Linked DNA regions of Caldimonas thermodepolymerans. The protein of the gene in region 1 interacts with the protein of each later gene in a pairwise test. Links are inferred from orthologs where the notes say so. Each region holds a gene or a part of one and is shown on either strand. Other genes may lie near its edges.

Region 1 (6,264 bases):
GACGCTGGACGACTACGGCGGCAGCCTGCGCCCGGCGGTGCGCGCCGCGCTGGAGCCGGCGCTGGCGCTGGCCTGCGCCGAGCTGGCCGCCTGGGGCTGCCCGCCGCGCCCGCGCACCACGCCGCTGGCGCCCGAGGAAGCCGTCACGCCGCCGCACCTGGCGCTGGAGCGCTACGAGGCCGGCCGCCCGAGCGAGGCCGAGGCCTGCCGCATCGGCGACGAGCGTTTCCTGCCGCGCGGCCTGCAGGAGGGGGCCTGAGATGTGCATCGGCATTCCCATGCAGGTGATCGAGGCCGCGGACGGGCTGGCACGCTGCACCGGCCGCAAGGGCGAGCAGCAGGTGCGCACCGCGCTGGTCGGCGAGGTCGCGCCCGGCGACTGGGTGCTGGTGTTCCTCGACTCGGCGGTGGAGCGGCTGGACGCCACGCGCGCCGCCGAGATCGAGGCCACGCTGGACCTGGTCGACCAGGCCCTGGCCGGCGGCGACGCGCAGGCGCCCGCGGCCTTCGCCCTGCCCTCGGCGATGAGCGCCGACCTGCTGCAACAGCTGACCGGCGGCGCCCGCGCCGCCGCCCCTGCCACCCGCGAGCCCCGGGACCCATGACCATGACCGCGACCCAAAGCCTGACCCCTCCTGCCGCCGCCCTGGCAATCCCGCCGCTGATCGAGCGCCTGGCGAGCGCGCCCGGGGGCGCCTGGGTGAACGACGCCACGCTCGATGCCTTCCTCGCCGAGCCCGGCGTGGCGGTGATCTTCCTGTGGGGCGACCCGGTGCGCTTCCCCGAATGCCTGGACGTGGCGGTGGTGCTGCCCGAGCTGCTCAAGGCCGTGCGCGCCGCCGGCGGGCCGGGCTGGCGCACCGGCGTGGTCGAGCCGCAGGCCGAGATGGCGGTGGACCGGCGCTACGGCGCGTCGCGCCGGCCGGCGCTGGTGTTCCTGCGCGACGGCGGCTATCTCGGCACGGTCGGCGGCATGCTCGACTGGGACGTCTTCCTCGCCGAGGTGCAGCGCGTGCTGGCCGCGCCGGTCACGCGCGCGCCCAGCATCGGCATTCCCGTGCGCGCGGCCGCGAGCGACGGCGGCTGTCATTGATTCCCTGCCCACCGGATCTGCACCATGGATTTCAACGACCCCCGGTACAAGCCCTTCCCCCTGCCGGTGCGCGCCATCGGCCCTGGCTCGCAGGTGGAGGAAGAAGCGCTGCAATACCTCGAGATGCCCAAGGGCATGTCCACCTACCGGCCGCCGGTGCTGCCCGAGCGCGAGGAGGTCGCCGGCCTGTCGGCCGCCCACGAGGCCCTGCATGCGGTGCAGCGCGCGCTGCACCAGGTGCTCGAGGGCGGCACGCCCGCGCCGGTGTCGCTCGACCACCTCGGCCCGGCCGACCGCCAGCTGCTGAACCAGGTGCTCGGCGAAGGCGAGGTCAGCGCGCGCATCGACACCGGCGACGGGCGCGAGGTGCGCATCCAGGAGTCGGTGTTCACCGGCGTGTGGCGCATCGCGGTGTTCCGGGACGGCGAGCCGGTCGAGGACCGCATCGAGGTCGCCGCGGTGCCCTCGCTGGTCGGCGAGCAGGCGCGGCTGGACGCGACCGACGTGCGTGCCCTGGCCCTGCCCGAGGCCCTGCCGCCGGGCGTGATGAACGCGCCGTCGATCCTCACCGAGCTGTCCGACCAGGTGGCGCGCTGGACCCCGCAGCGGCCCACGCACGTGGTCAACCTGACGCTGCTGCCGCTGTCGCCCGAGGACCTGGCCTTCCTCGGCGAACGCCTGGGGCAGGGGCGCGTGGTGGTGCTGTCGCGCGGCTACGGCAACTGCCGCGTCACCAGCACGCGCGTGCCGCACTGCTGGCGGGTGGTCTACTACAACTCGCAGGACGCGGTGATCCTCGACACCATCGAGGTCACCGCGATGCCCGACGCGGTGCGCGCCGCGCCCGAGGACCTGCAGGACTCGGCCGAGCGCCTCGACGAGGTGCTGGCCTGGCTGACCGGAGCACCGTGATGGCCTGCGCCGACCAACCCCGCTTCGAGGGCAGCTACCTGGGCGACCGCAGCAGGCTGTCGCGCGACGCGCGCCTCGAATGCAAGATCTGCTGGTGGGTCTATGACCCGGCCGAGGGCGACCCGGTGTGGCAGATCCCGCCCGGCACCCCGTTCGCGGAGCTGCCGCCGCACTGGCGCTGCCCGCAGTGCGACGGCGACGCCGACCAGTTCATGGTGCTGGAATGAGCCGCAGCGCGCACGCCGCTCCCGCTGCCGATCCGTCGGGCCTGCTGGTGCAGGCTTACGGCCGCATCGCGCGCACGCGCATGGCCGGGCTGCCGATGTGCCACCCGGGGCTCGGCGTCGAGGCGGTGGGCTTCCACCACCGCACGCTGGACGGTGGCGAGGCCGGCTGGCTGGGCGTGCTGGTCACGCCCTGGTGCATGAACCTGGTCTGGCGGCCGGACGACCCGGCCTGCGTCGCCGCACCCGGCCGCGAGCGCACGCACCGCCTGGGCGAGGCGGACTACGGTTTCATCGGCGCGCAGGAAGACGGCATGGGGCGGTTCGAGGCCTGTTCGCTGTTCTCGCCGATGTTCGAGTTCGAGGACATGGCCGCGGCGCGCGCCGTGGCCGGCGAAGTGATGCGGCTGCTGCAGGCGCGCGAGGCCGCCGTGCCCGAGCAGCCCGCGCGGCGGCGCTTCCTGTTCGGCGGCGCGCGCCCGGGAGCGGCGGCATGACCGCGCCCCGCCTCGACGGCACCCTGCGGCTGCGGCCCGGTCGCGAGCCGCCGCACGGCATCGTCAACGGCCGCGCGCTGGCGCTGGCGCGCGTGTGCGTGGGCCTGGACGCGGCCCAGGTGCCGGCGCTGATGCCCCGCCTGTACGCGCTGTGCGGCGGCGCGCACGAACTCGCCGCGCGGCTGGCGCTGGAAGCCGCCGCCGGCCAGGCGCGCGTCGACGCGAGCGCAGCCCAGCGCCGGCAGCTGGCAGGCGCAGACGCTGCGCGAGCACCTGCGCCGCCTCTGGCTGGACTGGCCGCAGCCGCTGGCCGGGCAGCCGCCGCGACCGCAGGCGCTGGCCGCGCTGCGCGAGCTGTGGCAGGGCGACAGCGGGCATGCGGCCCGGGCCGCGGCCTGGGTCGCCGCGCACGCGCTCGGCATGGCGCCCGAGGCCTGGCTGGGTCGCCTGCAGGCCGAGCCCGGCTGGCTCGACGCCTGGATCGCCGACGCCCCCCAGGAGCCGGCGTGGCTGCTGCGCGAGGCCGCGCGCCTGCCGCTGCCCGAGGTGCCGGCGATGCCGGCCGTCGAGGACGTGCTCGGGCTGCCCGGTGCGCTCGCGGGCCTGGGCGCGCGCCTGCTCGACGAGCCGGGCTTCATGGTCCGCCCGGTGCTGCCCGACGGCCGCTGCGCGCAGACCGGCGCTGCGCCGCGCCTGCAGCGCGCCAGCGGCCGCCCGCGCCCTGCGAGCGTCGTCGCGCGGCTCGCGGCCGGCGTCGAGGAGGTCGCGCGGCTGGCCGCCGGCGAGGACCTGCTGCGCGCCTGGGCCGAGCCGCTGGGCGGGCAGGCCGCGGTGGCGGCGGTCGAGATGGCGCGCGGCGTGCTGCTGCACGCGGTCCGGCTCGACGCCGCGCAACGGGTGGCGGGCTACCATGTCGTCGCCCCCACCGAATGGAACTTCCACCCCGAAGGGGGCGTCGCGCGGGCGCTGGCCCGGCTGCGCGGCGACGAGGCCGGCATCGCGCGGCTGGCCGGCGCGCTGGCGACCGCCTTCGACCCCTGCGTGGCGTTCGAGGTGGCCGCCCGCACGGGTCCTGCGCGACGCGACACCATCCACGACGAGATCCACCATGCATGAACTGAGCCTGGCCGGCGGCATCCTGCGCATCGCCGAGGACGCGGTGGCCCGCGAAGGCGCGGTGCGGGTGCGGCGGCTCGTCGTCGAGGCGGGCGCGCTCAGTGCGGTGGACGTGCGTGCGCTGCGCTTCGCGCTGGAGTCGATCGCCTCGGGCACCTGCCTCGAACAAGCCGCGGTCGAGCTGCGCGAGGTGCCGGGCCAGGCCTGGTGCCTGGGCTGCAGCCGCACGGTGCCGATCCGGTCCCGCCTCGACGACTGTCCCGCCTGCGGCAGCGCCCGCCTGCAGCCGACCTCCGGCACCGAGCTGCGCGTGGTGGAGATGTACGTCGAGGACCTTCCGTCATCCGAGCCGGCCGGCGCGCCGGCGGCTCCCCTTGCCGAGGAGTGAAGCATGTGTGTCGTCTGCGGTTGCGCCAACGGCGCCGGTCCGGCCCCTGATCCCGTCCATGCCGCGGGGCAGGGCCACGACCACCATCACCACCACCACGATCACCACCACCATCATCACGATCCCCGTCACCACGACCACGCGCACGGCAACCTGCACTACGGCACCGGCGCGGCGCGCGTCTCGGTGCCCGGCATGAGCCAGGAGCGCGCGCTGCGCATCGAGCAGGACGTGCTGGGCGCGAACGACCGCATCGCGCGGGAGAACCGCCACCGCTTCGCCCAGCAGGGCGTGCTGGCGCTCAACCTGGTCTCCAGCCCCGGCTCGGGCAAGACGACGCTGCTGTGCGCGACGATCGAGCGCTTGCGCGCGCGCGACGCGCGGCTCTCCGTCGCGGTGATCGAGGGGGACCAGCAGACCACGAACGACGCCGAGCGCATCCGCGCCACCGGCGCGCCGGCGATCCAGGTCAACACCGGCAAGGGCTGCCACCTCGACGCCGAGATGGTGCGCGACGCCTTCGGGCGGTTGCCGATGGCCGGCAGCGGCATCCTGTTCATCGAGAACGTCGGCAACCTCGTGTGCCCCGCGCTGTGGGACCTGGGCGAGGCGGCCAAGGTCGCGGTGCTGTCGGTCACCGAAGGCGAGGACAAGCCGGCCAAGTACCCCGACATGTTCGCCGCGGCCTCGCTGATGATCCTCAACAAGACCGACCTGCTGCCGCACCTGCGCTTCGACGTGGAGCGGGCCATCGCGCACGCGCGCCGCGTCAACCCGCGCATCGAGGTGCTGCAGCTGTCGGCTACCACCGGCGAGGGCATGGACGCCTGGATCGGCTGGCTGCTGCACGCGCTGGACCATGCCGCCGGCCGCCCGCATCACCACCATCATCACCATCACCACGGCCATGCCCACGCGGCGCCCGCCGACGAGGTGGCCGCGCTGCGCGAGCGGCTGGCTGCGGCCGAGGCCGAACTGGCGCGCCTGAAGGCGGCGCAGGCGGCGGGGCGATGAGCGCGCTGGCGGCTTGCCTCGGCGTCGGCGCCTGGCTGAAGAACCGCGCCTGCCTGTGGGACGGGCGCCGGGCGCGCTGGTCGGCGCTGCACGGCGACCTGTCCGAGCCGCAGGCCTGCGAGGCGCTGGAGCGCTCCGCCGAGGCGCTGCTGGCCGAAGCGCGCGCGCAGGGGCTGGCGGTCGCCGCGGTCGCGCACGACCTGCATCCGGACTTCTTCAGCACCCGCCTCGCGCTGGAGCTGGCCGCGCGCCTGGGCGTGCCCGCGATCGGCGTGCAGCACCACCACGCGCACGTGGGCGTGGCGCTCGCGGAGCACGGCGTGGACGGGCCGGCGGTCGGGCTGGCGCTGGACGGCGTGGGCCTGGGCCATGACGGCCAGGCCTGGGGCGGCGAGCTGCTGTACGTCGGGCCCGGGCGGGAGCGGCGCCTCGGCCACCTGCGTCCGCTGGCGCTGCCCGGCGGCGACCGCGCCGCGCGTGAGCCGTGGCGCATGGCCGCGGCCGTGCTGCATGCGGCCGGACGCGGCGACGAGATCGTGCCGCGCCTGGCGCCGCGCGTCGGCGAGGCCGCCGCGGCCGGGGTCGCGCAGCTGCTCGCGCGCGGGCTGCACTGCCCGCCGACCAGCAGCGCCGGGCGCTGGTTCGACGCCGCTGCCGCGGTGCTGGGCCTGTGCGACCGCCAGCAGGACGAGGCCGAGGCGGCGGTCGCGCTGCAGCGCGCGGCCGAGCGGCACCTCGCGGCGCACGGCGCGACGCGCCCGCTCGATGGCGGCTGGCGCATCGACGCGGCCGGCCGGCTCGACCTGCTGCCGCTGCTGCAGCACCTGTGGGCCGCGCACGAGGCCGGCCAGCCCGCCGAGTCCGGCGCGGCGCTGTTCCACGCCACGCTCGGCGAGGCGCTCGTCGACTGGTGCGGCGATGCCGCCACGCGCTGCGGCGTGCGGCTGGCGGTGCTGTCGGGCGGCTGCTTCTACAACGTGCTGCTGCGCGAACAGGTCACGGCGGGCCTCGCGGCGCGGG
Region 2 (5,425 bases), 2.2 Mb from region 1 along the record:
GACCCGGGGCTGGTCGCGATCGTCGCGTCGCGCTCGGGCCTGTCGCTCAAGCACGGCATCCGCGTCGCGCAGGGCATCGGCGTGATCGACGCCGACTACCACGGCGAGATCGGCGTGATCCTGGCCAATGACGGCGAGCAGCCCTTCACCATCGAGCCGGGCGAGCGCATCGCCCAGCTGATGTTCCAGCCGGTGGTGCAGGTGGGCCTGCAGTTCGTCGACAACTTCTCCACCACCACCGCGCGCGGCGAAGGCGGCTTCGGCAGCACCGGGCGGCTCTGAGCGCGCGCGGCGCGCCTCAGCCGTGCGCCGGGCGGGGCAGCGCTGAGGGCACGCGCCTGAGCGCCAGCAGCAGGCCGGCCATGATGCAGGCCGCGCCGGCCCAGCCTGCGGGGGTGAGGCGGTCGCCGAACAGCGCGAAGGCAAACAGCGTGGCGAACAGCGGGTCGCTGGTCTCGATGATCTGCACGCTGCTGGCTGGGCCGGTGTGCACCGCGCGGGTCGTGAAGTAGAAGCCGCCGATGGTCGGCAGCAGCACCATCCCGGCGATCGCGGCCCCGGCCTGCAGGCCGGGCCAGGAGAAGCCCTCGAGCAGCACCGGCACCAGCAGGTACAGGCTGCCCAGCCCGAACAACCATGCCAGGTGCGCCAGCCCGCTGCCCATGCGCCACAGCTTGGAGACGAAGATGAACAGCGCGTAGCCGAGGCCGGCCAGCAGCGCCAGCGCGATGCCCAGCGGGCTGCCCGAGACATCCGCCTCGTGCGAAAAGATCATCCAGACGCCGCCGACGATCAGCCCGAAGGCCAGCGCGCGGAACAGCCCGATGCGTTCTCCCAGGCACAGGGCCGACAGCAGGATCGTGACCCCGCCGGCCGCATAGGTGAGGAACGACGCCAGCGGGATGCTGGCCTCCTTGAAGGCCCAGGTTTCCAGGTAGTACAGGCTGAACATGCCGAGGAAGGCCAGCACCGCCAGCCGCGGCGCCTGGTGGCGCAGCGCCACGACCTGCCGCCGCCGGCCGGGATCGACGGCGCACAGCGCGAGCACGACCAGGAAGGCGAAGAAGCACTTCAGGAACGCGATCTCGTGGTACGAGGCCCCGCCCCGGAACGCAAGGCGGTTCCACGAACCGAGCGTGCCGTTCAGGATGGCGGCGCTCAGGGCATAGAGCTCGGGGCGAGCACGCGGCGTACTCGGCATGTCGGCAACTCCGGGAAAAGGAACCGCCGCGCGGGGCGCAGCGGGCTGCGGCGGGGCGGGGGGCTGATGTCGCTGCGACCGGTGCGGGACCGGCCGCGGGTGCCGGTCAGTGCACCGAGGTGCCGGGCGGCGCGCTGTTCAGCACGGTGAAGACCGGCTGGCCGACCGAGCGGTTGGTGATCTCCTCGGGGGTGGCTTCGCGCACGTCGCGCACCTTGAGCAGCAGGCGCAGCGCGATGCCGGCCAGCGGATGGTTGCCGTCGAGCACCACGTGGCTGTCGTAGACCTCGGTGACCGTGTAGATCACGTCGTTGGGCATGCCCTGGGTGGTGGCGCCCTCGGGCACGCCGTCGAACTGCATGCCCGGCTCGATGTGTTCCGGGAAGATGCGGCGCTCCTCGAAGAACACGAGTTCGGGGCGGTAGTCGCCGAAGGCGTGTTCGGGTTCGAGGTGCAGGCGGGCTTCGAAGCCGACGGTCTGGCCTTCCAGCACTTCCTCGACCTTGGCCAGCAGGTCGTCTCCGCCGTAGAAGAACTCGACCGGCTCGGTGAGCTCGTCGATCAGGCGGCCCAGGGTGTCTTCGAGTCGCCAGGTGAGGCTGACGACGCAAGGATTCGCGATCAACATCAGGCAATCATCGCACAATGCCTTCATGGACATCGACAAGAAGCTTTCCCTGCTCGGGGGTCTGACTCCCGCGCAGTTCATGCGTCGCCACTGGCACAAGAAACCCCTGCTGATCCGCCAGGCCGTCCCGGGCCTCGAGCCGCTGGTGTCGCGCGCCGAGCTCTTCGAGCTGGCCGGGCGCGACGACGTCGAATCCCGCCTGATCGTGCACGGCGAGCGCGGCTGGACGCTGCGCCACGGGCCGTTGCCGCGCCGCGCGCTGCCACCGCTGTCGCGTCCGGGCTGGACGGTGCTGGTGCAGGGCGTGGACCTGCAGGTGGACGCGGTGCACGCGCTGATGCAGCAGTTCCGCTTCGTGCCGGACGCGAGGCTGGACGACCTGATGATCTCCTACGCCACCGACGGCGGCGGCGTCGGCCCGCACTTCGATACCTACGATGTGTTCCTGCTGCAGGTGCACGGCCGGCGGCGCTGGCGCATCGGCCGGCTGGACGACCCGCAGCTGGTGCCCGGCGTGCCACTGAAGATCCTCGCCAACTTCGAGCCCGAGGAGGAATGGGTGCTCGAGCCGGGCGACATGCTGTACCTGCCGCCGCGCTGGGCGCACGACGGCATCGCCGAGGGCGAGTGCATGACCTACTCGGTGGGCTTCCGCTCGCCGCGCCGCAGCGAGCTGGCGCGCGAGGTGCTCGTGCGCATGCTGGAAGCGCAGGAGGAGGACGAGGTGCTGTACCGGGATCCCGGCCAGCCGGCCACCGGGACGCCCGGGCTGATCCCGCCGCCGCTGCGCGACCATGCCGAGCGGGCCATTGCACGGCTGCTGGGCGACCGCACGGCGCTGGACTGCGCGCTGGGCGAGTACCTGACCGAGCCCAAGCCGCATGTCTGGTTCGACGGTGCCGCAGCGCGGGAGGCGGCGGACCTCTCCGGCGGCGTGCGCCTGGACCGGCGCACCCGCATGATGTATGACGCGCGTCACGTGTTCATCAACGGCGAGTCGTATCGTGCCGGCGGGCGCGACGCGGTGCTGATGCGCCGGCTGGCGGACCGCCGCGAGCTCGGCGCGGCCGAGGTGGCCCGCCTGAGCGACGGCGCGCGCCAGCTGCTCGAGCAGTGGGCCGATGACGGCTGGCTGCACGCCCTGGACCCCTCCTGAAGGAGCTGACCATGGACCCCACTTCCGGCACCGACGTCTACCGTCGGTTCGAGTCGCGTTCACAGTTCCAGGACGAGCTGCGTGCCGCCTTCGAGCTGGCGGCCACGCAGGGGGCCCGCGAGATCTGGTTGTGCGACGTCGACTACGCCGACTGGCCGCTGGGCGAGCGGGCGGTGGTGGACAGCCTCGCGCGCTGGGCGCACAGCCACCGGCGGCTGCGGGTGCTGGCGCTCCACTTCGACGAGATCGTGCGGCGGCATGCGCGCTGGGTGAACTGGCGCCGTGACTGGGCGCACATCGTCGAGTGCCGGTCGATCGAGAACCTGCGCCCCGAGCAGGTGCCGCGTGCGTGGCTCGCACCGGGGTTGCACGGGGTGCGGTTGCTGGATGACCGGCTGTACCGCGGGGTGGCGGAGAACCGGGCCGCGTCGATGCTCAGGGCCGCCGAGGCGCTGGACGAGCTGTGGCACCAAGGCACCGATGCGTTTCCTGTCTACACACTTGGGCTGTGAATTCTGGTTTTCCCGGGGATATAATTTTCGATTAGCGTGGAAATGGTCACGTGAAACTGAACATTTTGCGCTCGGCTGGGACTCAGTTCATCAGGGTTCTGCCGAACACCGGTGATTGGTCGAAAAAACTTACTGAGGAATAAGGAATGAACAAGTCGCTTCTGTTGACGTCCGTGATCGCTGCCGCCATGGCCCTGGCCGCCTGCGGCAAGAAGGAAGAACCGGCTCCTGCTCCGGCCGTCGAGGCCCCGGCTCCGGCTCCCGCGGAACAACCTGCCGAGCAGCCGGCCGAGCAACCGGCCGAGCAGCCCGCTGGCGAGCAGCCGGCCGAAGCCGCACAGCCCGCCGAGGAAGCCGCTTCCGACGCTGCTCCGGCCGCCGAAGAGCCCGCCTCCAACTGATCGGTTCGAGGCCACTCGTGAAAAGCCGCCTGCGGGCGGCTTTTTTGTTGCCTTTTTGTTACGAACGTTAAGCGGATTATCAGGCGCGCAGCCAGGAAAAACCGTCGAGCGGCCCGGCGACCACGATCTCGTCCGCCGCGCAATCCAGCGCCGTCGCCAGCGCCCGGGCTGCCTGCGCCGGGGTGTTGTTCTGCTCGCTCAGGTGCGCGGCCACGACGTGGCGCAGGCCGTCATGGCCGCAGGCGGCCAGGATCTGCGCGGCCGTGTCGTTGGACAGGTGCCCCAGGCGCCCGGCGATGCGCGCCTTCAGCGAGGCCGGGTAGCGCGAGGCCTGCAGCATCTGCAGGTCGTGGTTGCATTCCAGCAGCAGCGCAGTGCAGGCCTGCAGCTGCGCCAGCAGGTGCGCGGTGGCACAGCCGGCATCGGTGAGCAGCCCGAGCTTGGCGTCGCCGTCGGTGCAGGTCAGCTGCAGCGGCTCGCGCGCGTCATGCGGCACGGTGTAGGGCGTGATGGCCAGCTCGCCCAGATCGACGGGCAGGCCGTCGTGCACGAAATGCACCGGAAGGCCGGCCTCCTCGGGCGCGCCGATCGCCTGCCAGGTGCCGCGGCTGGTGTAGAGCGGCACGCGGTGGCGGCGCGTCAGGGTCAGCGCGCAGCCGACGTGGTCGCCGTGCTCGTGGGTGATGAACACGCCGGACAGCTCGGTGGCGGCCACGCCGGCGCGGGCCAGCCGGGCTTCGAGCTCGCGCAGCGAGAAGCCGCAGTCCACCAGCAGCCGGGTGGCCGGGCCGGTGCCGCTGCTGGCCTCGATCAGCGTGGCGTTGCCGGTGCTGCCGCTGCCCAGGCTGCAGAAGCGGATCATCGGCCGGCAGCGGGGGAGGTCAGCGCTTGAGGTCTTCGGCCAGCAGCTGGACGATGCGCTGCGCCACGGCTCCGGTCTCGGGCGCGCCCTGGGCGTTCTGCACCGACACGAGGGTGCGCTGCTCGCCGTCGCCGCGCACGGCGATGCGGTAGCGCGCCGGGGCGATGTCCTCGGCCTTGCCGCCGATGCCGAACCAGCGCGTCAGCAGGCCTGGTTCACGGCGGCCGTCCTCGGGCGAGGGCTGGACGTAGCGGACGAAGTACAGGCCTTGGGCGCGGTCGCGGTCCTCGACCGTGAAGCCGGCGCGGTCCAGCGACAGGCCGACGCGCCGCCAGGCGCGGTCGAAGCCGTCGTCCACCTGCACCGCAGGCTGGCCATCGGCCGAGACGACGCGGGCTCGCTCGGGTGCGGCCGGGGCCGCCGCCACGGCGGCTTCGGCGTCCTTGGTTTCCTTGGCCGCGCCCAGCTTGACCATCAGGCGGGCCAGGATCTGCGCTTCCAGTTCCGGATCGGCCGGCGCGGGTTGCCAGCGGGTCTGGTCCTGCAGCTGGTTGGTGTAGACCTCTTCCATCCGCCGGTGGCTGATGAAGATCTCGGTGCCGCCCGCGGTGCGCTCGACGCGCGTGCGGAAGCGGTCCATCTCGCCGGTGGAGTAGAGCGAGTCC

Evidence for each region.
Region 2: the proteins of hypB (region 1) and IS481_RS11565 interact in binary tests that used the Escherichia coli proteins (3 or more experiments, as listed by UniProt). The link is inferred for Caldimonas thermodepolymerans from one-to-one orthologs.

Annotation. Positions count from the first base shown.
Region 1 is NZ_CP064338.1:231,770-238,033, forward strand. The notes cover bases 3,351-6,238. They hold hypB (hydrogenase nickel incorporation protein HypB), read left to right. Parts: upstream 3,351-4,233; coding sequence 4,234-5,244; downstream 5,245-6,238. Other genes in these bases: IS481_RS01160 (hypothetical protein), read left to right, coding at 3,351-3,842; IS481_RS01165 (hydrogenase maturation nickel metallochaperone HypA/HybF), read left to right, coding at 3,835-4,230; IS481_RS01175 (Kae1-like domain-containing protein), read left to right, coding at 5,241-6,238. Also shown: IS481_RS01130 (HyaD/HybD family hydrogenase maturation endopeptidase), read left to right, coding at 1-259; IS481_RS01135 (HypC/HybG/HupF family hydrogenase formation chaperone), read left to right, coding at 261-605; IS481_RS01140 (thioredoxin domain-containing protein), read left to right, coding at 608-1,093; IS481_RS01145 (hydrogenase expression/formation protein), read left to right, coding at 1,118-2,005; IS481_RS01150 (rubredoxin), read left to right, coding at 2,005-2,232; [NiFe]-hydrogenase assembly chaperone HybE, read left to right, coding at 2,229-2,726; more of IS481_RS01160, read left to right, coding at 3,147-3,350; more of IS481_RS01175, read left to right, coding at 6,239-6,264. UniProt on the Escherichia coli protein: Involved in the maturation of [NiFe] hydrogenases. Required for nickel insertion into the metal center of the hydrogenase. Exhibits a low intrinsic GTPase activity, which is essential for nickel insertion.
Region 2 is NZ_CP064338.1:2,467,365-2,472,789, reverse strand. What follows is about bases 69-2,774. They hold IS481_RS11565 (FKBP-type peptidyl-prolyl cis-trans isomerase), read right to left. Parts: upstream 1,830-2,774; coding sequence 1,308-1,829; downstream 69-1,307. Other genes in these bases: IS481_RS11560 (cupin domain-containing protein), read left to right, coding at 1,855-2,774; IS481_RS11570 (DMT family transporter), read right to left, coding at 299-1,201; dut (dUTP diphosphatase), read left to right, coding at 69-282. Also shown: more of dut, read left to right, coding at 1-68; more of IS481_RS11560, read left to right, coding at 2,775-2,985; IS481_RS11555 (hypothetical protein), read left to right, coding at 2,997-3,497; IS481_RS11550 (hypothetical protein), read left to right, coding at 3,644-3,898; IS481_RS11545 (MBL fold metallo-hydrolase), read right to left, coding at 3,978-4,757; outer membrane protein assembly factor BamC, read right to left, coding at 4,780-5,425. UniProt on the Escherichia coli protein: Folding helper with both chaperone and peptidyl-prolyl cis-trans isomerase (PPIase) activities. Chaperone activity prevents aggregation of unfolded or partially folded proteins and promotes their correct folding.